Regions from separate parts of the Erwinia amylovora genome, predicted to be linked through region 1. Evidence: predicted binding sites of a transcription regulator. Region 1 holds the regulator's gene; each other region holds the start of a gene.
The links. Region 1 encodes PurR, which represses purine synthesis genes. Its sites were predicted from a motif close to CANGCAAACGTTTGCNTG; they were not measured.

Region 1 (7,282 bases):
TGCAGCCACTTTTGCCTGCTCTGCCGACCCCTGTCCCAGACGGTGGCCGACGCGAATAGTGGTTGCCACGCCCAGCGATAGCGGCACTACAAACATCAGTGAGCTGAAGTTCAGTGCAATCTGATGCCCGGCCACATTGACAATTCCCAATGGTGATACCAACAACGCCACCACGGCAAACAGCGTCACTTCAAAAAAGAGTGCCAGTGCGACAGGCAGACCAAGGCCGGTCAGACGACCTATTGCCTTCCAGTCGGGTGCGCTGAAACGCTGCGGCAGCTGGATATCACGCATAGATTTTGCCCGGTTAGTCCAGGCTCTTATGACGATAAACATCACCCAATATACCGAAGCGGTGGCCACTCCACAGCCAACGCCACCCAGAGCAGGCATACCCAAATGGCCATGGATAAAGACATAATTGAGAGGAATATTGACCAGCAGACCGAGAAAACCCACGACCATTGCCGGTTTGGTTTTTGACAGCCCTTCACACCGATCGCGCGCCACCTGGAAGAACAGGTAGCCCGGCGCGCCCCAAAGCAGGGCATGAAGATAACCGATGGCCTTTTGCGATAACAGCGGGTCAACATTGTGCAGGCTACCGATCAGATAGCCGGCGTTATACAATACGATCATAACCAGCACGGAAACCATACCCGCCAGCCAGTAGGCCTGGCGTACCTGATGGGCAATCAGATCGCGGCGGCCGGAGCCATTAAGCTGTGCCACAACCGGCGTTAAGGCCAGTAGTAAACCATGGCCAAAAAGAATAGCAGGCAACCAGATTGAGGTCCCCACTGCAACGGCGGCCATATCCGTGGCGCTGACGGCACCGGCCATTACTGTATCAACAAAGCTCATTGATGTCTGCGCAACCTGCGCAAGGATCACCGGGATAGCCAGGGCTAATAACTGACGCGCCTCTGAGAGGTACTTCTGCACACATACACCTTAATTGTTTACCCTTTATAGAAAATATTCGGGTTCTGAGAGAATGAGGAGACCATTGATGAAAACGGCTTTTCTATGCCGGTTCGCAGGGGGTGACTATTCTAATGCTCACAGGTTAAATAGCCAATCAACAGATAGAAGAATGGCACGTAGTGTCACGCAATGTGGTTGCGCATTATTTGGCTTTGACACGTTGCCAGGGCAAACTAAGCGGCAGGAAACAGTTATATTGAGGCAAAATCATGTTTACAGGTATTGTGCAGGGCACCGCTGAGGTGCTGGCGATAGAAGAAAAACCCAATTTTCGTACTCACATAGTTAAAATGCCGCCGGAGCTACTGCATGATTTGCAGCTGGGTGCATCGGTTTCACATAATGGCTGCTGCCTGACGGTGACCGGCGTTGAAGGCGACCGGGTGAGCTTTGATCTGATAAAGGAGACGCTCCGCATCACCAATCTCGGCTCCCTGAACGTCGGGGACAGGGTAAACGTAGAGCGTGCCGCCAGGTTCAGTGATGAAATCGGCGGTCATCTGATGTCCGGTCATATTATGACAACCGCCGAAATTACCCGGATACTCACTGCGGAAAACAATCGCGAGATCTGGTTTAAGCCGCAGGATGCCAGCCAGATGAAATACATTATGCACAAGGGATATATTGGCATCGATGGTATCAGCCTGACCGTGGGTGAGGTGACACGCACTAAATTCTGTGTGCACCTGATCCCGGAAACGCTTGCGCGTACTACCCTCGGTAGCAAACGTCTTGGCCAGCGTGTGAACATCGAAATCGATCCGCAGACGCAGGCGATAGTGGCAACCGTTGAGCGGGTACTGGCACGCCGTGAAGCAGATCTGTTAGCGGCGACCGTGGCAGACAAGCAGGGCGATGCTTCACGGGAGTAGCTGATAACAGGGCGGCTGAACGCTGCCCGTCCATCTTCATCCTTTTAACGCGCTACGCGGATCCCACCCTCTGTGCCGCGAGTGAAGACCACTTGCCATAGTTGAATGTCCCTGGCACGAAACGCGCCAGCGCAGGCATTCAGATAGTAAGAGAACATGCGTTTGAAACGCTCGCCATATTTGTCTGACAGCTGCGGCCAGGTTGTCAAAAAACGCTGGTGCCAGCTCATCAGCGTGAGATCATAATCAGCCCCCATGTTATGCCAGTCTTCCATGACAAAATGCGGTTCGCTGGCTTCAGCAATATGACGCACCGAAGGCAGGCAGCCGTTGGGGAAAATGTATTTATTGATCCACGGGTCGACGTGATCATTTGTATTACTGGCACCAATCGTGTGCAGCAGGAAGACGCCATCAGGTTTCAGATTACGATCGACCACGTCAAAATAGGTGGCGTAGTTTTTCGGTCCGACGTGTTCAAACATACCCACGGAAACGATGCGGTCAAATTGCTGATTGAGGTCACGATAATCCTGAAGCAGGATATCCACGCTCATTCCTTCGCAGCGCTGCCGGGCCAATTTTTGCTGCTCGGCAGAAATCGTGACCCCCACCACGCTAACGCCATAATGACGGGCAGCGTATTCAGCCAGGCCTCCCCAGCCACAGCCAATGTCCAATAGCGTCATACCCTGCTTAAGTTGTAGCTTTGCACAAATCAGCTCCAGCTTCGCCTCCTGGGCCTGCTCAAGCGTTTCAGCTCGTTTCCAGTAACCACAGGAATACTGCATGTAAGGATCCAGCATTGCGGTGAAGAGGTCGTTACCCAAGTCATAATGTTCTTTACCCACCATCCAGGCACGTTTGCGGGACTGTAAATTGGTTAAACGTGAAGCGGCGATACGCAATGTATCTTTAAAATGACGGGGAAGCTGTTGGTCAAGGTGCGCGTTGAGCACGCGCTGAAAAAAAATATCCAGGCGTTCGCACTCCCACCAGCCATCCATATAGCTTTCGCCCAGCCCTAACGAACCCTCCTGCAGCACTCTCTTAAAGAAGTTGGGGTTATTCACCTGAATGTCTGAGGAGCGGGATCCGTTAACTTCAATATTGGCCTTACTTAATATTTCCTGGGCGATTCGGTACCACAGATTATTCCCCAGGCTTTCATCTTCAATACACGATGAACTCATAGCTTCTCCATCATCCTGTGCGATTGATACCTGAGAAAAAGAATAGTCAATTTTCGCAGATCTGTTAGGAGCCATAAGGCAAATATCACGGCCTGTAACCCATGCAGAAGAGAATCAGTCGAACTTCAGAAGCCAGCCATGAGGCCGTGCGCTGCGGCCATCGGGAAGATTCAAGGGGGCATAATCTAGTGGATTTCTGTTAGCCTGCTAAATTTGGCCGGTTGATTTCAGCGGTGATTTTCCGCTCACAGCATGAGATGACGCTCCGCCATGCGCTGCACAACATAACCCAATGCTGCGATTAAAATGGTGGTCAGCATCACCAGCACGGTGGTATCCAGAACCGTATCAATCAATGATGATACGACCATGCTGGCGAGAAAGCACAGGCCAAGCTGCAACATATTTTGCAAGGCGGCCGCTTTACCGCTGGCATGAGGGAAGGGCAGCAGGGCGCTGGACACAACGATAGGGTAGATTGCTCCATTCGCCATCGCCATGCCGCAGAACGGCAGCAAAAGAGCCCAGAGCGCAGGCTGGGAATATTGCACAATTAGCCAGAGTGCAACAATGCTCAGACTGTAGAACATCAGCAGCGAGGGGAGGATTTTGCGTCCGTTAAATCGATTTAAAAGCGCACGACAGCTAAAGCCACCGATCAAAAAAGCGACCGTTTGCGGCACGTAACTCAGGCCAATATCGGCAGGTGAAAGACCCAGATTACCTAAAATAAACGGTGAACCGGTAAGCCACGCAAAGAAGCTGGCAGAGCAGGCTGCATAGATAGCGACGTTGCCGCTGTATACGGGTGATTTAAGCAGGGAAACGAAGCCGGGAGCGGCGATGTCAGGCGCGCTTTTATCATGCCTTGGTTGTGATGGCAGTCGCAAGGTTGGCACCATCAGCAGCAAAGTAATTAGTAACAGCGTGACGAAGATGGACTGCCATGGAAAATGAGCTAACAGCCAGGCTCCGACCAGTGGCGCCATGGCCGGTGAGAGCGCGACCAGCGGCATAATAGTGGCAAATACACGGTTGGCTCGTGCAGCGCTGTAGCGGTCAACCACCAGAGCTTGCCAGCTGACGGCCGCAGCACAGACGCCGACAGCCTGCACAAATCGCCATGCCAGCAGCGAAGCTGCTGAATTAACCCAAAGCATGGCGGCACAGCCGACAGCAAACAGACTCAGGCCCATCAACAGTACCGGCTTGCGCCCGATGCGGTCTGAAAGAGGTCCCCATACCAGTTGCGCGCAGGCAAATCCGGCAAGGAAAATACTCAGGCTGGCGCTGACAGCGCCAGCCTGAGTATTCAGATCTTGCTGCATCACACCAAATGCAGGCAGGTACATATCGGTAGCAAGGAAACCCAGCATGCTTAGCAGCGCCAGGTAAATCATAAAAACTGCAGAATACATGTTAATTAACTCTTATCAGCCCGTTTTAAGCTTGCGCAGTGTAATCGCGTGCAGGACAGTCTGTGAAACGCTAATATTCGTTGATTGGAATGAATTTTTTTGAAGGCAAATATGTGGTCAGAACATTCACTGGAAGTTATTGATGCCGTGGCCCGGACCGGAAGCTTCACCGCCGCTGCCGCAGAGCTGCACCGCGTCCCTTCTGCAATAAGCTATACGGTGCGTCAGCTTGAGGAATGGCTGGCCGTAAATCTGTTTGAAAGGCGGCATCGTGATGTGGTGCTGACCGACGCCGGACGGGTATTCAGCGAGGAAGGCAGGATTGTCATCAAAAAAATGCTAGCCACGCGCCGCCGCTGTCAACAGGTGGCAAACGGCTGGCGCGGGCAGCTCAATATCGCCGTCGATCGCATTGTACGCCCGTCGCGAACGCGGCAGCTGGTGGTGGATTTTTACCGCCACTTTCCTGACATGGAGCTGCATATCATGCCAGAAGTGTTTAACGGCGTTTGGGACGCGCTGGCAGACGGGCGGGTGGATGTGGCGATAGGTGCCACGCAGGCGATCCCGGTTGGCGGGCGTTTCGCTTTCCGTGATATGGGGAGCCTTAACTGGCGCTGCGTGGTTAATGCACAACACCCGTTAGTCAGTCGGCCCGGGCCACTGACTGAAGAGTGGATACGCGAGTGGCCTTCGTTGGTGCTGGAAGATACTTCACGCGCGTTACCCAAGCGCACGACATGGACGCTGGATAATCAGCGGCGGCTGGTCGTACCTGACTGGGAAAGCGCTTTTGATTGCTTGCGCGCGGGTTTATGCGTTGGCATGGTGCCGGGCCATTTCGCCCAGCCGTTGCTGCAGCGGAATGAACTGCGTGAGCTGGCGCTTAGCTCGCATTTTCCTGACAGCCCGTGCTGTCTGAGCTGGTCGGAACAAAGCGCCTCACCGGCGCTGAGCTGGCTGCTGGAATATCTTGGCAGCACGGAAACCCTGAGGGCCGAATGGCTTAGCGAGCAGCAGGACCCGGCACCGCTGCGTGATTAACGGCGGTAGTCCCGGTAAGGTCCATCCGCCACCGAACGTCGTTCGATCAGAGAAGGATAGACCTCAATGGTCTGCGACTCTTCACGTTTGCTGGTAATGCGATCAATTAACATATCAAATGCGGTTTCACCGAGGCGCTCTTTCGGTTGATGTACCGTGGTCAACGCCGGAGTAAAGTAACGGGCATTGCGCACGTTATCATAACCAATCACCGAGATGTCTTGCGGTACGCGCAGTCCCATTTCATCTGCTGCACAGATTGCGCCCATCGCCATAATGTCACCCCCGCAGAATACGGCAGTCGGACGCTGTTTCTGCGACAGGATCTGTTGCATGGCGAGATAACCGGATTCAGGTTCAAAATCACCCTGTACCAGCCACTCATCGCGCAGTGTGATCCCGGCCTCGCTCAGAGCTTTCACAAAGCCCGCATGGCGCCCGCCCCCGGTGTTGCGCTCCAACTGACCCGGGATGGCACCAATATCGCGGTGCCCGCGTTCAATCAGATAACGCCCCGCCAGATAGCCGCCATCAAAAGCGTTATCCAGTACCGTGTCGGTGAAGTCACCGCGCGACTTGCCCCAATCCATGACTACCATCGGGATATTGCGGTTATCTTCTAACATCGCAATCAGCGCGTCCGGGTATTCAGAGCACATCACCAGCAGCCCGTCGACACGTTTTTGCGCCATCATCGACAGGTAAGCCTGCTGCTTTTGTATGTTGTTATGAGCATTGCCCAGGATCAGGGTATAGCCTTGAGCAAAGCAGCGGCGCTCCACCGCCTCGATGATTTCAGCAAAATAAGGTGCTTCGCTTGAGGTTGCCAGCAGGCCAATGGTTTTGGTGTGGTTTACCTTCAGGCTACGAGCTACGGCGCTTGGAGAATAATGCAACTCTTTGATAGCTACCCAAACCGCTTCTCGCGTTTCTTCGGCGACAAAGCGTGTTTTGTTTATGACGTGCGACACGGTGGTGGTGGAAACACCCGCGCGCTTTGCCACATCCTTAATCGTTGCCATGAAAATCGTACTCCTGGTGTTATCAGTAACCTGCTGATAACTGGTTTGTTAATCGTTTGCCTTTACGCAAGCTTTTCCCGATTGGCCAGAATTATTGGGGGCTGTCTCAAAAGGTCGGGAAGGGGTCTTGCTTGTCCGTAAAAGGACGTGCAGTGCTGGCTTAGCCAGATTTTGGCGCCGTTGCGCAACGCAAAGCAGGAATTCTAACAAGGCTTAGCAAAGAAAACGAGATTTTTACCGTTAACGATAACAATAAATCCAGGCTGTTAAGGCAAAGTGCGGCAGGGACGAGAGTAAATAACTCACCGAAATTTAGGACTATTAGCCACGGCGGGTCAAACCATCAGGAGCCAGCAAAGAATTTTGTCTGACGGCGCGGCAGTTAATACCTTCAGCTAACCGTTAACGAACCGTCTTCGGAGTCATCACGCGGCGAGCGCCTACGTAATGTTCTTGCCAGAAATCATCACCCAACGCGCTAACCTGAATGTCTTTACCCGTTCGAGGTGACTGAATGAATTTACCGCCGCCGAGATAGACACCTACATGATCGGCACTACCTCTGCCGTTAATACGGAAGAATACCAGATCGCCTTTCTCAAGCCGGTCACGCCTGATCGGCGCGGCATCACGCAGGTGATACATCTCATTAGCGGTGCGAGGAATTTTGAATTTCACCAGATCTTTATAGGCATACCAGACAAGGCCACTACAGTCGAACCCGGTTTTAGGCGAGCTGCCAC
Region 2 (7,282 bases), 630 kb from region 1:
AGCCGCTGCATCAGATGGATGAGGAGCAGCGGGCTGAGCTACGGGCGCAGAATGTCGGCTTCGTCTTCCAGTCGTTTATGCTGGTGCCCACCCTTAACGCTCAGGAGAACGTGCAGCTACCGGCGCTGCTGCGCGGTATGAGCGACAGGCAGAGCCGCGAGCAGGCGGCAACGCTGTTGGCCCAGCTCGGCCTTGGCGAACGCCTTAATCATCTGCCCGCCCAGCTTTCCGGCGGTGAACAGCAGCGCGTGGCGCTGGCGCGCGCCTTTCATGGCCGTCCGGCGCTGCTGTTTGCTGATGAACCGACCGGCAATCTGGACCGCAAAACCGGCGAGCGTATCGTCGATCTGTTATTCAGCATGAACCGGGATTACGCCACCACCCTGATCCTCGTGACCCACGATGATCGGCTGGCCGCACGCTGCGGTCGGCGCTTGCGTTTGCGTGACGGCAAGCTGTGGGAGGAAACATGATCTGGCGCTGGTTCTGTCGCGAGTGGAAATCCCCCTCGCTGCTGATCGTCTGGCTGGCGCTGACGCTGGCGGTGGCTTGCGTGCTGGCGCTCGGATCGCTCAGTGACCGTATGGAGAAAGGGCTGACGCAGCAAAGCCGTGACTTTATGGCCGGCGATCGCACTCTGCGCAGCGGCAAAGAGGTGCCGGGTGAATGGTTAGATAAGGCCAGGTCCGAAGGGCTACAGGTTGGGCGACAGCTAACCTTTATGACCATGGCCTTTGCCGGTGATACGCCGCAGCTGGCCGCGGTAAAGGCGGTGGATAGCCTCTACCCGATGTTTGGCCAGCTGTCCACCGCGCCTGTCGGCTTAAAACCGGCAGCGGGCACGGTGCTGGCCGCGCCGCGCCTGTTGGATCTGCTTGACCGTAAAGCCGGAGATAACCTTGATGTCGGCGATACCACGCTGCGTATCAGTGGGGAAGTGATCCAGGAGCCGGATGCGGGCTTTAATCCGTTCCAGATTGCGCCGCGTTTGCTGATGAATCTCGCCGACGTGGCTAAAACCGGTGCCGTCCAGCCCGGCAGCCGGGTGACCTGGCGCTATAAATTCTCCGGAACGCCGGCGCAGCTGGCACGATATGACCGTTACATTGCCGCACGTCTTACCCCCGAACAGCGCTGGATCAGTATGGATAACTCAGAGGACGCGCTGGGTAAATCGATGCAGCGCGCTCAACAGTTCCTGCTGCTGTCGGCGCTGCTGACGCTGATGCTGGCGATTGCCGCAGTGACGGTGGCGATGAACCACTACTGCCGCAGCCGTTACGATCTGGTTGCGGTGTTGAAAACCCTTGGCGCGGATCGCCACGCCCTGCAAAAGTTGATAATCGGCCAGTGGCTGGCGGTGTTGCTGCTGGCCGCGCTGGCCGGTAGCGCCATTGGCCTCGGTTTTGAAACCTTGCTGCTAGGTATGCTGCGCCCGGTTTTACCAGGGGAGTTACCGGCCGCCAGCGGCTGGCCGTGGCTGTGGGCGCTGGGATCCTTATTAACTATTTCGCTGTTGGTGGGTTTGCGGCCTTATCGTCTGCTGCTGGCGACTCAACCGCTGCGCGTACTGCGCCGTGACGCGGTGGCGAATATCTGGCCGCTTAAGTTTTATCTGCCTGCCGTGCTGGTGGTGGTGATCGGCCTGCTGGCCCTGCTGGTGGGGGGCAGCAAGCTGCTGTGGGCGCTGATGGCGGGCATTGTGCTGCTGTCGCTACTGCTGGGGGCCATCGGCTGGGGCGGGCTGCTGCTGCTCCGGCGTCTGACGCTGCGCAACCTGGCGTTCCGTCTGGCGGTCAACCGCCTGCTGCGCCAGCCGTGGACCACCCTTAGCCAGCTGGCAGCGTTTTCGCTGTCGTTTATGCTGCTGGCGCTGTTGCTGGTGATGCGCGGCGATCTGCTCGACAGGTGGCAGCAGCAGCTGCCGCCGGACAGCCCTAACTATTTCCTGCTGAATATCACCGCCCGGCAGGTGCCTCAGGTGACGTCTTTCCTGCAACAGCACCAGGTGCAGCCGGAAACCTTCTATCCGCTAGTGCGCGCACGACTGACCGGGATTAACCAGCAGCCAGCGGATCCCTCGCTGGACGAATCACTTAACCGCGAGCTGAATCTGACCTGGCTTAAAGATTTGCCGCAGCACAATCCGTTGACCGCCGGCAGCGGGCCGCCGAAAACCGGGGAAGTCTCGATCGAGCAGGGGCTGGCAGAGCGGCTGGGGGTAAAGCTGGGCGATACGTTAACCTTTACCGGGGATACCCGGCAGTTCAGCGCTAAAATCAGCAGTCTGCGTAAGGTGGACTGGGAAAGCCTCAGGCCAAACTTCTTCATTATTTTCCCACCTGGCGCGCTCGACGACCAGCCGCAGACCTGGCTGACCAGCTTCCGCCTCAATGACAAGGACGCGCTGCTGGCGCAGCTAAACCGCCAGTTTCCTGGCTTAAGCCTGCTGGATATCGGCACCATTTTACGCCAGATAGGCCAGGTGCTGGCCCAGGTTAGCCAGGCGCTGGAGATCATGGTAATACTGGTTACCGCCTGTGGCGTGCTGCTGTTGCTGGCACAGATCCAGGTCGGGATGCGCCAGCGGCGACAGGAGCTGGTGGTTTACCGCACGCTGGGTGCCAGCAAGAAGCTGCTGCGTGCCACGCTGTGGAGCGAATTTGCGCTGCTTGGCGTGGTAGCGGGCGTGGCGGCGACCATCGGGGCTGAAGCGGCGCTGTGGGGATTACAGCGCAAGGTGTTTAACTTCCCGTGGCAGCCGGACTTTGTGCTGTGGCTGGCGCTGCCGTTAACCGCTGCGCTGCTGCTGTCACTGTGCGGCGGCTGGCTGGGCGTGCGTCTGCTGAAAGGCAGGGCGTTGTTCCGGGGATATGAGTCATGCTAACGGCGCTGCGAGGTGATACGGCGGGCCGCAATTCATCCCGCCGCACTAATTGCTTAAGCGAGTTTATCCACGGCCCAGGCAATACCGCTGGCATATTCCACAGGCAGCAGCGGAACCAGGGCATTCAGCGCGGTGCTAAGTGCCAGCGTGCTGGCATCTGCCAGATTCAGGTGGCCGACCTTACGCCCGGCGCGCACCTCTTTATTATACCAGTGCAGATGCACCAGCGGCTCACTGAGCCACGCCGTATTGAGGTCGGTACCAATCAGGTTGACCATCACCGCCGGGGTATTGACCACCGGTGTGGGCAGCGGCAGGTTGAGAATGGCGCGCAGATGCAGTTCAAACTGGCTGATGGATGCGCCGTTCTGCGTCCAGTGACCGCTGTTGTGCACGCGGGGCGCCAGCTCATTGATCAGCAAACCTTCCGGCACCACAAAGCATTCCATCGCCATCACCCCAACATAGTTCAGATCGTGCATGATCGCCGACAGCATGCGTTCCGCCTGCTGCTGGTGCTGCGCATCGACGTCAGGCAGCATCACGCTGGTACGCAGAATGCCGTTCTGGTGCAGGTTATGGGTCAGCGGGTAGAACACCGTACTGCCGTCATCGCCGCGCGCGCCGACCAGCGACATCTCGCCCAGGAAGTTGATGCCCTGTTCGACGATGCACTCACCGTAGCATGCGTCGGGCAGCGTCGCGGTCTCGCTGGCGCGCAGACGCCACTGGCCGCGCCCGTCGTAGCCGCCGGTACGGCGCTTCACGATCGCCAGTTCACCGAGGGTGGTGAACACCTGTGCCCACTGGTCGGCAGCGGATAAGAGCTGCCACGGTGCCGTTGCCAGGCCGAGGCGGTCAAGCAGCTGTTTCTGCGTCAGCCGATCCGCCAGCAGCGGGAAGATATCGCGGTTAACAAAGGCGTAATGATCGGCAAGTTCACGCGTCAGGGCGGTTTCCGGCCAGCGTTCGATTTCGGCGGTGATCACGCTTTGCGCGATCGGCAGTGCCTGTGGTTCGGCGTCGAGGCCGACCGGATAAACGGCAATGCCCAGTGGCTCACCGGCCTGGCGCAGCATGCGGCCGAGCTGACCGTTACCTAATACGCAGACCGGTTTCATGCTTCCTCCCGCGGGTCCGGATGGTTCAGCACCTCATCCGTCTGAGCCTGTCGCCAGTCCGTCAGGCGCAGCGCCAGGCCGCTGTCGTGCAGCGCGAGAATTTGTGCCGCCAGCAGGGCAGCGTTGGCGGCCCCGGCTTTACCAATCGCCAGCGTGCCTACCGGGATGCCGCGTGGCATCTGCACAATGGAGTACAGGCTGTCAACCCCGCTCAGCGCGGCGCTTTGTACCGGGACGCCGAGCACCGGCACCCGCGTTTTTGCTGCCAGCATTCCCGGCAGGTGCGCCGCCCCGCCTGCACCGGCAATAATCACCTGATAACCATTATCCACGGCCTGTTCGGCAAAGCTGAACAGCTTATCCGGCGTGCGGTGGGCTGATACCACTTCGCAGTGAAACGGAACGTCCAGGCTGATGAGGATTTCCGCGGCAAACTGCATGGTGGCCCAGTCACTTTTGGAACCCATAACAATAGCAATGCGGGCCGGTGCGGCGTTGGATGACATGCGGATCTGACTCCTGTGATTGTATAACGTCACCCGCTGGCCATGAAGGGGCTACCGGGTGGGAAGGGCAGAGAGAATATCACGACTGCGCGGCAAGGAAAACGGTTGCGTGGCGCGCAACAGCGCCATATTACGCCTGTTTTCGCATCACAACGGCAAGGAAATCAATCTTATCTCGTCAGCACTGACTTTGATCATTGAGCCTTGCTGGTGCCAGGCCCCCAGCACCAGGCGCTGCGCCGGCTGGCCGTTCACTTCAAGCTGGTGCACCGCCGGACGATGCGTGTGGCCGTGGATCAGCAGCGGCGTGTTATAACGATGCATCGCTTCCGTCACCGCCTGCGGGTTAACGTCCATGATCGCCCTATCCTTACTGCTGTTAGCCTGTTTACTGCCGGCGCGCATTGTTAACGCAATACGCTGGCGCATAAACAGCGGCAGGGCAAGGAACAGCTTTTGCAGCCAGCGCTGCTGCACTTTTTGGCGAAAACGCTGGTAGCCGATATCGTCGGTGCACAGCGTGTCCCCGTGCATGATCAGCAGGCGCTTGCCGTACAGCTCCAGCACCTGTTCTTCCGGCAGCAGCGTCATTGCGGCCGAGCGGGCAAAGCGCTTGCCCAGCAGAAAGTCGCGATTTCCGTGAATAAAGTAGCAGGGGATGTCGAGCTGATGCAGGGCATGGGCGATCCGGGCGTGCAGCGGATTGGGATCGTCGTCGCCAATCCAGGCTTCAAACAGGTCGCCAAGAATGTACAGCGCATCGGCGTGCCGGGCTTCACGCTGCAAAAATTGCAGAAAACCGGCAGTGATTGCCGGTTCCTCACAACACAGATGGAGATCTGCGATAAACAGCGTGTGCGACATTATTCGCTGACGGTCACTTTCTGAATGATCACGTCATCTTTTGGCACATCCTGGTGCATGCCGCTGCGGCCGGTAGAGACGGCTTTGATTTTTTCCACCACGTCCATCCCTTCAACCACTTCAGCGAACACGCAGTAGCCCCAGCCCTGAAGGCTTTCGTCACGGAAGTTGAGGAAGTCGTTGTCCGCTACGTTGATGAAGAACTGGGCGGTTGCAGAGTGCGGCGCCTGAGTACGCGCCATGGCCAGAGTACCTTTGGTATTTTTCAGGCCGTTGCTGGCTTCGTTGCGGATCTCATCTTTGGTGTCTTTCTGCTTCATGCCCGGTTCGAAACCACCGCCCTGGATCATAAAACCGTTGATCACACGGTGAAAGATGGTGTTGTCGTAAAAGCCTTCGCGGCAGTATTCAAGGAAGTTTTTTACGGTAGCCGGTGCTTTATCATCAAAAGTTTTGATGACGATATCGCCATGATTAGTCTGGAAAGTAACCATTTTTTCGTCCTGTCGGGGTTGAAGTATTTAACTGTGGGCGCCGGAAATGCAGACATAATGTCTTCCCCTGGCGGCAGACGGCTTTTATATCACAAATTGTGATGGCTCGTCAGCAATGCTGCATAACGGCGCCAGGGCGAACCCTGCTTTGCGTAGCGCTGCACGAAAAAATACGTCAGAATATTATACACACTTAATTATCGCTAACCCGCACACGCTTAAACGGAATGTCTCGATGCTAAAGATTTATAACACCCTGAGTCGTCAAAAAGAGGAATTTAAACCCATTCATGCCGGAAAAATCGGTATGTACGTGTGTGGCATTACCGTTTACGACCTGTGTCATATCGGCCACGGCAGAACCTTTGCCGCTTTTGATGTGGTGGCGCGCTATCTGCGCTACAGCGGCTATCAGCTGAACTATGTGCGTAATATCACCGATATAGATGACAAAATTATCAAACGTGCGCACGAGAACGGCGAGTCTATCGAACAGCTGACCCAGCGTATGATCGGTGAGATGCATAAGGATTTCGCCGCGCTGAACATACTGCCGCCGGATCTTGAGCCACGCGCCACGCGCCATATTGCAGAGATTATCGAACTGGTGGAAAAGCTGATTGCCCGTGAACACGCCTACGTTGCCAGCAATGGCGATGTGATGTTCTCCGTCGACAGCGATCTGCAGTACGGTTCGCTGTCGCGTCAGGATCTGGACCAGCTCCAGGCCGGCGCGCGCGTTGAGGTCACCGCCGATGTGAAGCGCAACCCAATGGACTTTGTGCTGTGGAAAATGTCCAAAGCCGATGAACCCGGCTGGGCTTCCCCGTGGGGCAACGGCCGACCGGGCTGGCATATTGAGTGCTCGGCGATGAATTGCAAACAGCTGGGTGAGCACTTCGATATTCACGGTGGCGGTTCTGATCTGATGTTCCCGCACCATGAAAACGAGATCGCCCAGTCCACCAGCGCCCACGATGGCCCGTATGTAAATTACTGGATGCACTCCGGCATGGTGATGGTTGATCGTGAGAAAATGTCGAAATCGCTGAACAACTTCTTTACCGTGCGCGACGTGCTGGAGCACTACGATGCGGAAACCGTGCGCTACTTCCTGATGTCCGGCCACTATCGCAGCCAGCTAAATTACGGTGAAGATAACCTTAACCAGGCGCGTTCGGCGCTGGAGCGCCTGTATATTGCGCTGCGTAATACCGATACCGGTGCCACCCCGGCCGGAGGCGAAGAGTTTGAGGCGCGCTTCCGTGCGGCGATGGATGACGACTTCAATACCCCGGAAGCCTATTCAGCGCTGTTTGATCTGGCGCGTGAAGTCAACCGGATGAAAGCGGAAAATCCGGCGGCGGTAGATGGACTGGCGGCGCGCCTGCGCGTGCTGGGCGGCGTGTT
Region 3 (7,282 bases), 1.0 Mb from region 1:
GCGCGCGGCAAAAAAGGCCGCATGTGGACCGCCGTAGCCCATCGGTACGCCGAAGCGCTGCGCGGAGCCGAAAACGATATCAGCTCCCTGCTGGCCCGGTGACTGCAGCAGCACCAGCGCCATCATATCGGCGGCCACGCTGACCACCACTTTGCGGCTTTTCAGCGCGGCAATCAGCGCGCCGTAGTCATGCACTTCGCCACCGCTTCCCACCTGCTGCAACAGCACGCCGAAAACATCTTCCAGCTGCAGTGCTTTCTCTGCTTTATCCACCAGCACGTCAAAACCGAAGGTTTGCGCACGGGTGCGCACCACGTCCAGCGTCTGCGGGTGCACATCATCGGCGACGAAGAAGCGGTTGGCGTTTTTCAGCTTGCTGACCCGCTTCGCCATCGCCATCGCTTCAGCGGCGGCGGTGGCTTCGTCCAGCAGTGAAGCGGAGGCGATATCCAGCCCGGTCAAATCCAGGGTTAACTGCTGGAAATTAAGCAGCGCCTCAAGCCGCCCCTGCGAAACTTCAGGTTGATAAGGCGTATAGGCGGTGTACCAGCCGGGATTTTCCAGCATATTGCGCAAGATCACCGGCGGCGTCAGCACCGGGGTGTAACCCATGCCAATGTAAGATTTATAGCGCTGATTCTGTGCCGCAATCGCCTTTAACTCGGCCAGCGCCAGATGCTCGGTCAGTGCTTCGCCAATCGGCGGCGGGCCAGGAAGCTGGATGTCGGCAGGGACAATCGCACCGATCAGATCGTTCAAAGAGGCAGCGCCAATGGCGTGCAGCATGGCTGTCTGCTGCTGCTGCGACGGCCCGATATGGCGCTCGATAAAGGATCCGTGATGTTCAAGCTGGCTGAGTTTCTGGGTCATGGGCGGTCAATCCTGCATGGGACGGGGAAAACGAAGCGCGGGGCCTGGCCCGCGCCGGTGGTGACAAAAGCTATTCAGCGATCGCTGCCTGGTAAGCCGCAGCGTCCAGCAGGGTTGCCAGCTCGCTCTCATCGCTGGCCTTAATGCGGAACAGCCAGCCGTCACCGTACGGGGCGCTGTTAACCCGCTCCGGCTCTGATGCCAGCGCGCTGTTAACCTCGATGATTTCGCCACTGAGCGGGGCATAGATATCCGAAGCGGCTTTTACCGATTCCGCCACGGCACAGTCGTCGCCCTGGCTGTAGTGATTACCCACTTCTGGCAAATCGACAAACACCATGTCGCCAAGCAGCTCCTGTGCATGCCCGGTGATCCCCACGCGGTAGCTGCCATCGGCTTCTTTGCGCACCCATTCATGGCTGTCGCGGTATTTCAGTTCATTCGGTACGTTGCTCATTGCAATATCTCCGGGAGACAAGATTAATTCGTTACCGGTTTACCGGCGCGGACAAAAACAGGTTTGGTCACGGTGACCGGCATGGCGCGGTTGCGGATTTGCACCACCGCCTGTTCGCCAATACCGGCCGGAACGCGGGCCAGGGCAATGCTGTACCCCAGAGTGGGAGAGAACGAACCGCTGGTGATAACGCCTTCAAGCATGTTGCCGTCGGCATCGCTGAAGTGCACGGGAAGCGCGTTACGCAGTACCCCTTTTTCAGTCATCACCAGGCCAACCAGCCGTTCCGTGCCTTTAGCGCGTTGCAGCTCAAGCATTTCGCGCCCGATAAACGGGCGGTCAGACGGCTCCCAGCCGATGGTCCAGCCCATATTGGCGGCCAGCGGAGAAACCGTCTCGTCCATCTCCTGACCGTACAGATTCATACCGGCTTCAAGGCGCAGCGTATCGCGTGCGCCAAGCCCGGCAGGCTTGACGCCGGCGGCCAGCAGCCGCTGCCAGAGTTCAGCCGCCTGCTGATTCGGCAGGGCGATTTCATACCCCGGCTCGCCGGTATAACCGGTGGTAGCGATAAACAGCTCCCCCGCCTGCACGCCAAAGAAGGGTTTCATCCCACTGACGGCGTCACGCTGGGCATCATCAAATACGCTTTGCGCTTTTTGCTGCGCGTTCGGCCCCTGCACCGCAATCAGCGACAGATCGTCTCGTTCAGTCAACTCAACGCCATACGCCGCCGCATGCTGTGCAATCCACGCCAGATCCTTCTCACGCGTTGCCGAGTTCACTACCAGGCGGAAAAATTCTTCGCTGATAAAGTAAACGATCAGATCGTCGATCACCCCGGCAGAGGCATTCAGCATCGCCGTATACAGGGCTTTGCCCGGCCGGGTCAGTTTGGCAACGTCATTTGCCAGCAGATAGCGCAGAAATTCGCGCGTGCGCACGCCATGCAGATCGACAATGGTCATATGAGACACGTCGAACATGCCGGCATCACGGCGTACCGCATGGTGCTCATCCATTTGCGAACCGTAATGCAGCGGCATCATCCATCCGTGAAAATCCACCATCCTTGCGCCACTGGCCTGGTGCTGTGCGAATAACGGGGTTTGCTGAATCATATTTTTGTCCCTGATGTCCGGTTACTGACGAGCGCCGGTTACCGCCACCGGCGGCCAGACGCAAACGTTACCCTGCTGCCGAACTTATCACCGAATTTGCCAATTAACCATAAGGTAAACGGGGTTGAACCCGGGCTAAGTCAAAATAGGCCGGCGTTGCACCCTCAGTTTTTTTCACTGGCAAAACGCTAATTTACTGCACATAAATGATAAATAACCGTCTTAAATGCAGTTTAAAAATAGAGGACAGGCACGAATTGAATAAAAAATGACTGGACAGATGCGCCTAAGGCATTATTTAAACTAATGCGAATAAATGCGTGAGATTAGAATATTTCAAACGATGTGCAAAAATGGGGCGCTGGTTGCACCCTGTGCATGAAAGCGGGCATGAGGTGGTAAAAAAGGGGCCGAAGCCCCCTTTTATACACTGAACGTTAACGCAGCCAGTCAGGCAGATCGTGCAGGCCCCTCGCCTGTTTCAACAGCGCCGGCTTAACCCCTGGCAGGTTATCAGCCAGCGCCAGGCCAATATCACGCAGCATTTTTTTCGCCGGATTGTTGCCGTCAAACAGTTCGCGGAACCCCTGCATACTGGCGAGCATCACTGCGGCGCTGTGTTTGCGGCTGCGTTCGTAGCGGCGCAGATAAAGGTGCTGCCCCATATCTTTGCCCTGCTGGTGCAGGCGGCGCACTTCGCCAATCAGTGCCGCCGCATCCATAAAGCCAAGGTTAACCCCCTGCCCGGCCAGCGGATGAATGGTGTGGGCGGCATCGCCGACCAGCGCCAGACGATGGCCAGCAAAGCTGCGCGCGTAACGCCCCATCAACGGGAAAGTTTCGCGCTCGCTGGCCAGCTCGCACAGGCCAAGGCGCAGATCGAAGGCTACCGACAGCTGCTGATTGAATAGCGCTTCCGGCATCTCCTTCAGCCGCGAAGCCTCCTGTGGCGACAACGACCAGACGATGGAGCTAAGGTGCGGATCGCTAAGCGGCAGAAAGGCCAGAATGCCGTCACCGTGAAACACCTGACGCGCCACCGATTGATGGGGCTTTTCCGTGCGGATATTGGCTACCAGCGCATGATGCTGATAGTCCCAGAAGGCAAGGGGAATATCGGCTTTATTGCGCAACCAGGAGTTAGCCCCGTCTGCCGCCACCAGCAGGCGGGCGGTCATCATGCTGCCATCCTGCAGGGTAACGAAAGCTTCGTTATCGCCAAAGGCAACCTGTTGCAGCGCGCCCGGGGCAATCAGCGTGATATCGCTCAGACTTTGTGCTCGTTGCCACAGCGCCTGGTGGATCACCCTGTTTTCAACAATATGGCCGAGATGCGCCAGGCCCTGTTGCTCATCGTTAAAGGCAATATGACCGAAACTGTCGCGGTCCCAGACTTCCATACCGTGATAAGCGCTGGCGCGCATGCTCAGTACCTGGCTCCAGACGCCAAGATGCTGGAGTAAGCGTTCACTGGCGGCATTTATCGCAGATACACGCAGTGCGGGCGGCGCATCGCTGGCGGGCGCAGCCGGTTGTTCACGCTCAAGCACCGCCACGCGCATTCCGCTGCCCTGTAAACCACAGGCCACCGCCAGCCCGACCATACCGCCACCGGCGACGATCACATCATAGCTTTGCATTACTGCTTTCTCCTTAACGCTTGACCCAGCCCAGCGTTCGCTCGGCGAGCAAATTTCGTAACGGCGGCAGAGAATCCATCGCCATCAGTCCCAGGTTGCGCCCGATCACCAGCGGCGCATAGTGGTTGGCAAAAATTCTTACCAGCCCATCGGTCATACCAATGGTGGCCTGGGCGTCCGGCTGACGGCGCTGCTGGTAATGTTGCAGCGTGGCATAGTCGCCCACGCCCTGGCCGCTGCGCCAGGACGTCGCCAGCGTTTCCGCCAGCGACATGACGTCTCGCATCCCCAGGTTAAACCCCTGACCGGCAATAGGATGCAGAGTCTGGGCGGCATTACCAACCAACGCCAGACGATGAGAAACATGCCGGGTGGCGGTCTGCAACTGCAGCGGATAACTGTGCCGTTGCCCCACCCGGGTCATCCGCCCCAGCCGCCAGCCAAAGGCGCGCTGAAGACGCGCAAGAAATTCTTCATCGCTCCAGCTATCCACCACCGTTTTCTCTGCCAGCGGATGGCACCATACCAGCGAACTGCGGCCGTCCGACATCGGCAGTAGCGCCAGCGGGCCGTGCCGGGTAAAGCGCTCAAAAGCTCGTCCCTGATGGGCCACCCCGGTGGAGACGTTGGCAATCACCGCCACCTGCTGGTAATTCGCGCTTTGCCACTGTATGCCGCAGGCTGCTGCCACCTGAGAACGTGATCCGTCCGCCGCTACCAGTAATTCGCCATCCAGTCGTTCGCCACTGGCCAGTACCACGCTGACGCCATTCTGTGCGCGTTCAACCCGGGCGACTTTATCCGGACAACGCAGCGTAATACCCGGTGCCTGCTTAAGACGCTCAAACAGCCGTTGCCCGGCCTCATGCAGTTCCACGACCTGGCCCAACGCCGCTACGCCATAGTCAGCAGCGTTGAGCGAGACAAAGCTGGCATGGCCGCGATCGCTGACGTGAACATGGGTAATGGCGGTGGCAACGGGGGCCAGTAACGGCCACAGGTCAATCGCAGCCAGCTGCTGACAGGTGCCTTCAGCCAGCGCGATTGCGCGTCCGTCGTAGCCCGGATGGGCGCGACTGGCAGGCTCGCTAGCTTCAACCAGCGTTACCGCCAGCTCTCCCTGGGTTAGATGAGAAATAGCCAGCGCCAGCGTGGCTCCGGCCATCCCTCCCCCTACAATAATGATGCTCATGGCTGTTTCGCTGCCGCCATCAGTGCTTCAATTTCATCGGCATCTTTTACCACCGTGGCCGTCAGGTTCTCATTACCGTCGGCGGTAATAATGATGTCATCCTCAATACGAATACCGATACCGCGATACTCTGCCGGCACATCAGCGTCCGGGGCGATATATAAACCGGGTTCAATGGTCAGCACCATTCCCGGTTGCAGAATGCGGTCACGGTCAACTCCGTAATGCCCAACGTCATGCACGTCCAGCCCGAGCCAGTGGCTCAGGCCGTGCATAAAGAACTGACGATGGGCATTTTCAGCCATCAGCGTATCAACGTCGCCCTGCATGATCCCCAGTTTAACCAGCCCGCTGACCATGATTTTCACCACTTCCGCCGTCACTTCACGGATACTGGTGCCGGGACGATACAGTTCCAACGCGCGGTTGAGGGAAGCCAGCACGATGTCGTAGATGGCGCGCTGCGGGCGGCTGAACTTGCCGCCTACCGGGAAAGTACGCGTGATATCCCCGGCATAACCTTTGAGTTCACAGCCGGCATCAATCAGCACCAGCTGGCCATCTTGCATCTGGCTTTCATTTTCGGTGTAGTGCAGGATGCAGGCATTGTCACCCGCGCCAACAATGGTGTTGTACGAAGGGAAACGTGCGCCGTGGCGGCTAAACTCATGATGTATTTCTCCCTCCAGCTGATACTCGTACATACCCGGGCGCGACTGCTGCATGGCTCGCGTATGGGCCAACGCGCTGATGCGCCCGGCCTCACGCAATACGGCCTGCTCTTCAGCAGATTTAATTAAACGCAGTTCATGTACCCACGGACGCCAGTCGGTGAGCGTGGCGGGGGCGGAGAGATTCTGCCGCGCCCCCGCGCGCAGTTTCTCCAGCGCGCTGAAAACGATGCTGTCTGCAAAGGCGAACTGCCCCTGGGCGTGATAGATGATGTCCAGCCCATTCAGCAACAGGTGAATCTGATTAGCCATATCATCCCAGGGCAACGCGCGGTCCACCGCCAGCCTTGCGGGTGCGGCCTCCTGCCCGAGGCGGCGTCCAAACCAGATTTCCGCCGTGAGATCACGCTGGCGATTAAACAACACGCTGTGATGGTGATTGTCAGCGCTTTTTATCAGCAACAGCAATGCTTCTGGTTCATTAAAACCGGTGAAGTACCAGAAGTCACTGTTCTGCCGGTAAGGGTATTCACTGTCGTTGCTGCGTGTCGCTTCCGGGGCGGCAAAAATCAACGCCGCGCTGGCCGGAGCCATTTTCGCTAACAGCGCCTGGCGGCGGCGCAAAAACTCTTGCTGGGTCATTCAACCTCCTGAATGCAAATCCGTTAAATCACCACTGACGGCGGTTTTACCTCAATGCAGCGTCGGCTTTTTGACTACCGCATGAGTTGGCGCTACCGCACGGGTAAAGGTGTCGTGGCAAAGTAATGCCGCCACGCGAACATACTCAATGACCTCTTCCAGGGACTGCTCCAGCTCTTCCTGGTCTTCATCTTCATCATAACCGAGCTGAGCAATAGTCCGTAGATCGTCGATCGCTTCGCCAGTTTCGCCCTTGACCTTGTCGAGCTTCGACTCCGTCACCCCCAGGCCCAACAGGAAGTGATTCACCCAGCCAGCCAGCGCATCAGCACGGTCAAATACGCTGATGTCATCGTCTTCCGGCAGGAAAAGCTGAAAAAGGAAACCATCATCGTCCAACGAATCACCTGTAGCATCGTGCAACTGCTGCAAAGGCTGAGCCAGCGCCTGTGGCCAGGCCATACCCTCATTGGTCAGATCGTGCGCCAGAATTTGCCAGCGCCCGCCGCTGCCGCCGCAGATTAAGCCGCTGATCAGGCCATGCATTTCGGCAGGAGTCATGCCGACTCCCTGCTGTGTGAGTACTGCGGCCAGAGCGTTGTAGCCCGGCATGGTAGTGGTTAGTGACATACGTTTTGGCCGTCGTTGGCTGGATAAGTTCGTGTTATGCTACCACCAGGTGCCTCGAT
Region 4 (7,282 bases), 940 kb from region 1:
ACGCTGGCCACCAGACCATTCTTGCGCAGACGTGAGAACAGCTGCTCAAGATAAGACAGGGAGATGCCCTGACGCTCTGAAATATCAGCTAAAGGCACCGGACCTTCGTGAGAATGCAGTGCAACATCAAGCATCGCGGTAACAGCATAACGGCCTTTGGATGTCAGTCTCATGGCGGAAACAACCTCGGTGATAACCCTGAATGGGTGTTAACAAATTATGTTCGCCAGTCTGCCATTCCCGAGTAAATTGGTCAAGTATTTAACCTGGTAAAACAGTCAACTATTTAACCTGGTAATTTACTCAACTATTGCGCTGTTTTTACCACCTTAATCGCCCTGCCGTTTCTCCAGCGACGACAACATGCCGCGCAGAATGTTCAGCTCGTCCCGCTCCGGGCGCGCGCGGGTAAAGAGCCGGCGCATTTTGCTCATTACCTGTCCCGGGCTGGCTGCGCGGATGAATCCGCTGTCCGTCATCATTTTTTCCATATGCTGATAGAAGCGTTCCAGATCGTCCACCAGCGGATAGGAAGATTCATGGTACTGCGCCTGCGGCGTTTCCACGGATTGCAGGTAAGCCATGCGCACCTCATAGGCGATAATCTGAACCGCCATCGCCAGATTCAGCGAGCTGTACTGCGGGTTAGCGGCAATCGCGACATGGTAGTGGCACTTCTGCAACTCATCGTTGGTCAAACCAACGCGTTCGCGACCAAACACCAGCGCTACCGGGGCCTGCTGACCTTCTTCGACGCTCTTTAACCCGCATTCCCGCGGATCCAGCATCGGCCACGGCAATGAGCGCGAGCGGGCGCTGGTGCCCACCACCAGACTGCAACCTGAAGTCGCTTCATCGAGGGTATCAACGATTTTTGCTTCGCCGATCACATCACTGGCACCGGCGGCCAGTGCTATCGCCTGCGAATCAGGCTTAACCAACGGATTGACCAGGTAAAGGCTGGTTAAGCCCATGGTTTTCATCGCACGGGCAACGGAACCCATGTTGCCGGTATGAGACGTTTCCACCAGCACAATTCGGATATTTTGCAACATAAGGGTCAGGGATCTTCCGGGTCTGAGAGATAATTTGTCGATGCTAGCATATTTTCAGGACATTTACCGAAGCAGCCTGCTATACTATGCGCCGTTTTCTATCAGATTATGATAAAAATCCACAATAATTGCAGTGGTTACAAGGCGGCTGGCCCTCCCGGCCTGCATCTTGCGGTGCAGAAAAGGGAAAAACCTTGCGCCGTACCGCTGCAAATATTCAGGATAACCCGTTCTTTAACATTCAGTGAGACGATATTACCTATGCATCCAATGCTCAACATTGCCGTGCGCGCTGCGCGCAAGGCCGGAAACGTCATTGCCAAGCACTATGAAACCCCGGACTCCGTCGAAGCCAGCCAGAAAGGCAGCAATGACTTTGTCACCAATGTTGACCGCGAAGCGGAACGCCAGATTATTGAAGTGATCCGCAAATCTTACCCTAAGCACACCATCATCAGCGAAGAAAGTGGTGAGCTGCAGGGCGAAGATCAGGATGTGCAATGGGTTATCGATCCACTGGATGGCACCACCAACTACATCAAACGTCTGCCTCATTTCAGTGTTTCTATCGCCGTGCGCCTGAAAGGCCGCACCGAAGTGGCGGTGGTTTACGATCCAATGCGTAATGAACTGTTCAGCGCCGTGCGCGGTCAGGGCGCTCAGTTGAACGGTTATCGTCTGCGCGGCGGTACTGCGCGCGATCTGGATGGCACTATCCTGGCAACCGGCTTCCCGTTTAAGGTCAAACAGCACGCAACGCCTTATATCAATATCGTCGGCAAACTGTTTACCCAGTGTGCTGATTTTCGCCGTAGCGGTTCTGCAGCGCTGGATCTGGCTTATGTGGCTGCCGGCCGCGTTGATGGTTACTTTGAGATTGGCCTGAAGCCGTGGGATTTCGCCGCTGGCGAACTGTTGGTACGTGAGGCTGGCGGGCTGGTCTCCGACTTCACCGGCGCCCACGGCTACATGCACTCCGGTAACATCGTGGCGGGCAATCCGCGCGTGGTGAAAGCGATGCTGGCCAATATGCGTGATGAACTGAGCGAAGCGCTGAAGCGTTGATCGTTACAGGCGGGCCGATCGCAAACAGGCGATCGGTCCCGATCCACGGTCAAAACATTGGCCGGGTACCGCCAGAGATTGCCGGTTGCGCACTGAACCAGCGCAGCGCCCCCGCTGCCAGCAGCACCCATCCCCCAACAGCGCTAACCTAACTGCCAGCCAGCCCTTGCGCTGCCCCGACTGAAAACAGCGCTTGCTTTCAGCAGCATTAAGTCAGCAACGCCATCGCCGACAGCGCGCTCCGGAACCAGACGCCAACCACTTTGGCAAACACACCACCGGATCAGGCTGCGCGTGACCACCAGCATAAAGCAGATCGACAGGGGGAATTTCACCCACCGTCCGGCGCATTGTAACCCCGGTAAGGCTGTCGCCCCGATGAACCAGCGTGGTTTGCATAGCGGTAAAGCGATGCGGAGGTGGTGAAACCGTCTGCGATGGCTGGCGGCCACCCGCCATCGCAGACGAACGGTTTATTTGTTATAATGTAACAAAATGAAGTCCTGTCAGAGATTTTCCGACCGTTTTTTGTGACCTGCCTTAAAAGCTCTGTATAAACCGGGGCTGATCGGCTACTGACAACGCTGCCCGGACTATGCTTATTACTTCTACCGTTACTGAGACCGCAGATGACGAGTGTCTATTTACCTGAAAATGCTGTCCTCTCCCCTGCACAGCGCCGTTGCCGTCTGCTTTTGATGATCTGCCTTCCTGACTGCCTGGCGACGCTGGAGTCGGTATGTCAGCTCAACGGCGTGGATCTGACTTTGGCCCGGCAAGATATCGCTGAGCTGGCAACGGAAATTCAGCGCAATCATCATCTGGCCATTGAGCAGGACGCCGGGGGCCGCTTATCTGTTAACGGTACGGCGCTAAACCAGCGGCTGTGTCTGATGCACGGCTTACGCCGCGCACTGCGCTTGTCTCCCCGGTTTGTCAGCGGCTGGTTTACCGACGCCGTCAAACGCCGTTTGCAGGCGCAGTTCATTGATAAAGCGCTGTATAGCGAGCATAACCTGACCAGGCTGATCCGGCATTGTTCACAGCGGCTGGCGCGGGTGTTCAGCGCGCGCGATCGCCATTTTTTGCACATCTGGCTGCAGTATTCTCTTGCCTGGCCATGCCGGCCGCACTTCAGCCCGCAACAGCAGCAGTGGCTGCTTGGTAAAACCGAGTATGCGCTGGCTCAGGAGATTATCCGCTGCTGGCAGAGGCGTGGCTGGCATGCCGATGATAATCAGGCAGCCCTGCTCGCTCTGCTCTTCAGCCAGCTGCACGCGCCACTGATTGAGGAGATCGCCTCCGAGAGTGAGCGCTCGCTGCTGCAAGCGGTTGAATTGTTGATTCAGCGTTTTCAACAGACTGCCGGTATTGAATTTCATCATCAGGCCGGCCTTAGCGTGCGCCTGTATACCCACCTGGCCCAGGCGCTGGAGCGTACGCTGTTCGCCATCGCTATCGATGACAATCTGGCAGAAAATGTCGCTTTACAATATCCACGCCTGTTACGGACTACGCGTAAAGCCATGATCGCTGTTGAACAGCAATACGCGGTAACGTTTTCTCAGGAAGAGATGGAGCTGATCGCGATTATTTTCGGTGCATGGCTGGTGCAGGAGCACGCCCCGTATGAGAAGCAGGTGCTGCTGCTCACCGGAAAAAATCCCGAACTGGAACGCCAGATCGAGCAGCAGTTACGTGAACTGATGCTGCTGCCGCTGAACATCAAATACCAGAATGTTAACGATTTTCAGCGTGACAGCGCGCCGCCGGGCATCACGCTGATTATCACGCCGTATGCCACCTCGTTACCGCTCTATTCACCGCCGCTGATCCATGCAGAGCTGCCGTTGGGAGAGCACCAGCAGCAAAGTATCCGCGCGCTGCTGGAGCCTTGACAGGCCGCGGTTTTGGCCGCCGGGGGCAGCGCCGGGTAAAGCAGCTGCAAAAAAATGACGCTGGCCGCCGGGGGCCATGAAACGGGGGATAGCCGCAAAAAACACCTTCGCTAATCAGGCACCGTCAGAAGACTCTGCTGCGAAGGCAAAAAAAAACGGGACGCTGACCAGTCCCGTTATTGATGTGCCATCCCCGCATTACCGGGTAAGGCTCGCTTATGCGTAAACCGGGAAGCGGGCGCAGATATCCAGCACCTGTTTCTTCACGCGCTCACTTACGCCTTCATCGTTGATATTATCGAGAATATCACTGATCCAGCCAGCCAGCTCGCGCACTTCGGCTTCTTTAAAGCCGCGACGAGTGATCGACGGCGAACCAATACGGATGCCGGAAGTCACAAACGGACTTTTCGGGTCGTTAGGCACGCTGTTTTTGTTAACGGTAATGTTGGCACGGCCCAGGGCAGCATCCGCTTCTTTACCGGTCAGGTTTTTGTCCACCAGATCCAGCAAGAACAGGTGGTTATGCGTACCGCCGGAAACCACGTTGTAGCCGCGCTGCAGAAACACTTCCACCATCGCTTTTGCGTTCTTCGCAACCTGCTGCTGATAAGTCCTGAACTCCGGCTCCATCGCTTCTTTGAATGCCACCGCCTTACCGGCAATAACATGCATCAGTGGGCCGCCCTGGCTGCCAGGGAAGACGGCAGAATTAAGCTTCTTATAGAAGTCTTCATCACCGCCTTTCGCCAGAATCAAACCACCGCGCGGGCCTGCCAGCGTTTTATGGGTGGTGGTGGTCACGATGTGGGCATAGGGCACCGGGTTCGGATAAACGTCAGCCGCAATCAGGCCCGCAACGTGTGCCATATCAACGAACAGGTAAGCGCCAACGCTGTCGGCGATTTCACGCATTTTAGCCCAGTCGCACACGCCGGAATAGGCGGAGAAACCACCAACGATCATTTTTGGCCGGTGCGTTTTGGCCAGTTCGGCCAGTTCGTTGTAGTCAATTTTGCCGTTTTCGTCGATGCCGTAAGCAATGACGTTGTACAGTTTACCGGACAGGTTGACCGGAGAACCGTGAGTCAGGTGGCCACCATGAGCCAGGCTCATACCCAGAATGGTATCACCCGGTTGCAGCAGCGCCGTGTAAACGGCGAAGTTGGCCTGAGAACCGGAGTGCGGCTGCACGTTCGCGTAGTCTGCGCCGAACAGCTCTTTGGCGCGGTCGATAGCCAGTTGCTCAACGATATCAACATGTTCGCAGCCACCGTAATAACGCTTGCCCGGATAGCCTTCAGCATATTTGTTGGTCAGCTGAGATCCCTGAGCCTGCATGACACGAGGGCTGGTGTAGTTTTCTGAAGCGATCAGCTCAATGTGCTCTTCCTGACGCACTTTCTCCTGCTCCATCGCCTGCCATAATTCGGCATCGTAATCGGCAATGTTCATCTCACGCTTTAACATCTGCATCTCCTGACTCAACTGACTTTCATAAAGGTATAACCCCATGCGGGGGGTGCCAGGCAACAGTGTAAACTGTTTTCCCACCCGTTGAATAGCTTCCAGGCCGCCTTTTTACGCAAACGATTGGCTTCACCGCTGGTAAGGCTTGCTTCCGGTTGCGGGCTGGACTTTGCTGGCGGAGTTTTCTTCATCGGGCAGTTGCATGATCCTCATCTGTCCCCCTGAACAACAGGGAATTCGTCCCGACTTATCAAAGGCACAGGTGTCATACGCTACGGGCACCGTCAGACAGAGAACGCAACGCCGTGCGTCAAAAACCGGTTAAGTCGGGGATAAAGCACAAAGGTGGGCGCTTTACAGATGGCGGGAACAACGTCAGCACTCAGGGCCTGAGGAGCCAGGCCCTGCAGTTAACATCAGCAATAATCAAATCGCTTCTTCGTCTTCTTCGCCGGTACGAATACGCACCACGCGCGCCACATCATAGACGAAAATTTTGCCATCGCCGATCTTCCCGGTCTGCGCCGTGCGCATAATCGTATCGACACAGGTATCCACGATGTCGTCAGCAATCACGATCTCAATTTTCACTTTAGGCAGAAAATCGACCATGTACTCTGCGCCACGATAAAGCTCGGTGTGCCCTTTCTGGCGACCGAATCCTTTGACTTCTGTCACCGTCATCCCGGTGATGCCGACTTCCGCCAGCGCTTCACGCACATCGTCCAGTTTAAACGGCTTGATAATTGCATCAATTTTTTTCATGGCAGATCCTTTTTCTCCCTCCGCCTGGCGCGGCAGGTTAATCAGTGAGCATCGTCGGACAGTTCGCGCCGGGCGTGCTGTCTCTCGTTTCAGCCAGCTAAACTACCATAACTGGCGCGCGTAGCGGCACAGGAATTATCCTTTGAAATCGGCCGCATCGAGTTCATGGCGAGACAACAGTTTATAAAAATCGGTACGATTGCGGCCCGCCAGGCGCGCGGCATTGGTCACATTGCCTTTGGTCATTTGCAGCAGTTTACGCAAATAATTGAGTTCAAATTGGTTACGCGCTTCGACAAAGGTCGGCAGTACGGTGTTTTCTCCCACCAGCGCCTGTTCGACCAGCGCTTCGCTGATTACCGGTGCCGAGGTCAGCGCCACGCACTGCTCAATAACATTGACCAGCTGACGCACGTTGCCCGGCCAGCTGGCGGTCATTAAACGCCGCATCGCATCGGTCGAGAAGTTGCGCACAAACGGTTTATGTCGCTCCGCTGACTGCTTCAGCAGATGGTACGCCAGCAGCGGGATATCTTCAGCGCGTTGGTGCAGCGCCGGGATCTTCAGGCTCACCACATTAAGACGGTAGAATAAATCTTCGCGGAACTCATTTTTCTCCATGGCTTTGGGCAAGTCGCGATGGGTGGCGGAGATAATTCGCACATTGATATCCAGGTCGCGATTGCTGCCCAGCGGGCGCACTTTCCGCTCCTGTAATACGCGCAGCAGTTTTACCTGCAGTGCCGGCGGCATATCACCAATCTCATCAAGAAACAGCGTGCCGCCTTCTGCGGCCTGGAATAATCCCTCGCGGCTGCTCACCGCGCCGGTAAAGGCTCCTTTGGCATGACCGAACAGTTCCGATTCCAGCAGCTGCTCCGGCAGTGCGCCGCAGTTGATGGCGATAAAGGCTTTACCCGCCCGCGGGCTGACGCCGTGGATCGCCTGAGCCAGCACCTCTTTCCCCGTGCCACTCTGCCCGTGGATCAGTACGCTGACGTCGGACTGGGCAACCACTCGTGCTTGCTC

Region 2: a site for PurR is predicted at 4,609-4,626, ahead of purE (5-(carboxyamino)imidazole ribonucleotide mutase). Genes of this name have one in related genera too.
Region 3: a site for PurR is predicted at 2,506-2,523, ahead of gcvT (glycine cleavage system aminomethyltransferase GcvT). Genes of this name have one in related genera too.
Region 4: a site for PurR is predicted at 5,601-5,618, ahead of glyA (serine hydroxymethyltransferase). Genes of this name have one in related genera too.

The regions. Positions count from the first base shown of each region.
Region 1 covers NZ_CP066796.1:1,752,237-1,759,518, forward strand. Annotated here, with positions in the region: gene JGC47_RS08175 (MATE family efflux transporter) at 1-945, opposite strand, end outside; gene JGC47_RS08180 (riboflavin synthase) at 1,197-1,862, shown strand; gene cfa (cyclopropane fatty acyl phospholipid synthase) at 1,907-3,055, opposite strand; gene punC (purine nucleoside transporter PunC) at 3,301-4,473, opposite strand; gene punR (DNA-binding transcriptional activator PunR) at 4,585-5,517, shown strand; gene purR (HTH-type transcriptional repressor PurR) at 5,514-6,539, opposite strand; gene JGC47_RS08205 (C40 family peptidase) at 6,942-7,282, opposite strand, start outside.
Region 2 covers NZ_CP066796.1:1,125,914-1,133,195, forward strand. Annotated here, with positions in the region: gene ybbA (putative ABC transporter ATP-binding protein YbbA) at 1-473, shown strand, start outside; gene ybbP (putative ABC transporter permease subunit YbbP) at 470-2,887, shown strand; gene purK (5-(carboxyamino)imidazole ribonucleotide synthase) at 2,941-4,008, opposite strand; gene purE (5-(carboxyamino)imidazole ribonucleotide mutase) at 4,005-4,514, opposite strand; gene lpxH (UDP-2,3-diacylglucosamine diphosphatase) at 4,662-5,378, opposite strand; gene ppiB (peptidylprolyl isomerase B) at 5,378-5,872, opposite strand; gene cysS (cysteine--tRNA ligase) at 6,108-7,282, shown strand, end outside.
Region 3 covers NZ_CP066796.1:712,768-720,049, reverse strand. Annotated here, with positions in the region: gene gcvP (aminomethyl-transferring glycine dehydrogenase) at 1-870, opposite strand, end outside; gene gcvH (glycine cleavage system protein GcvH) at 941-1,327, opposite strand; gene gcvT (glycine cleavage system aminomethyltransferase GcvT) at 1,351-2,448, opposite strand; gene ubiI (FAD-dependent 2-octaprenylphenol hydroxylase) at 2,886-4,088, opposite strand; gene ubiH (2-octaprenyl-6-methoxyphenyl hydroxylase) at 4,102-5,280, opposite strand; gene pepP (Xaa-Pro aminopeptidase) at 5,277-6,593, opposite strand; gene JGC47_RS03265 (YecA/YgfB family protein) at 6,645-7,223, opposite strand.
Region 4 covers NZ_CP066796.1:2,692,007-2,699,288, forward strand. Annotated here, with positions in the region: gene iscR (Fe-S cluster assembly transcriptional regulator IscR) at 1-173, opposite strand, end outside; gene trmJ (tRNA (cytosine(32)/uridine(32)-2'-O)-methyltransferase TrmJ) at 330-1,055, opposite strand; gene suhB (inositol-1-monophosphatase) at 1,317-2,120, shown strand; gene csiE (stationary phase inducible protein CsiE) at 2,750-4,018, shown strand; gene glyA (serine hydroxymethyltransferase) at 4,235-5,488, opposite strand; gene glnB (nitrogen regulatory protein P-II) at 5,915-6,253, opposite strand; gene glrR (two-component system response regulator GlrR) at 6,389-7,282, opposite strand, start outside.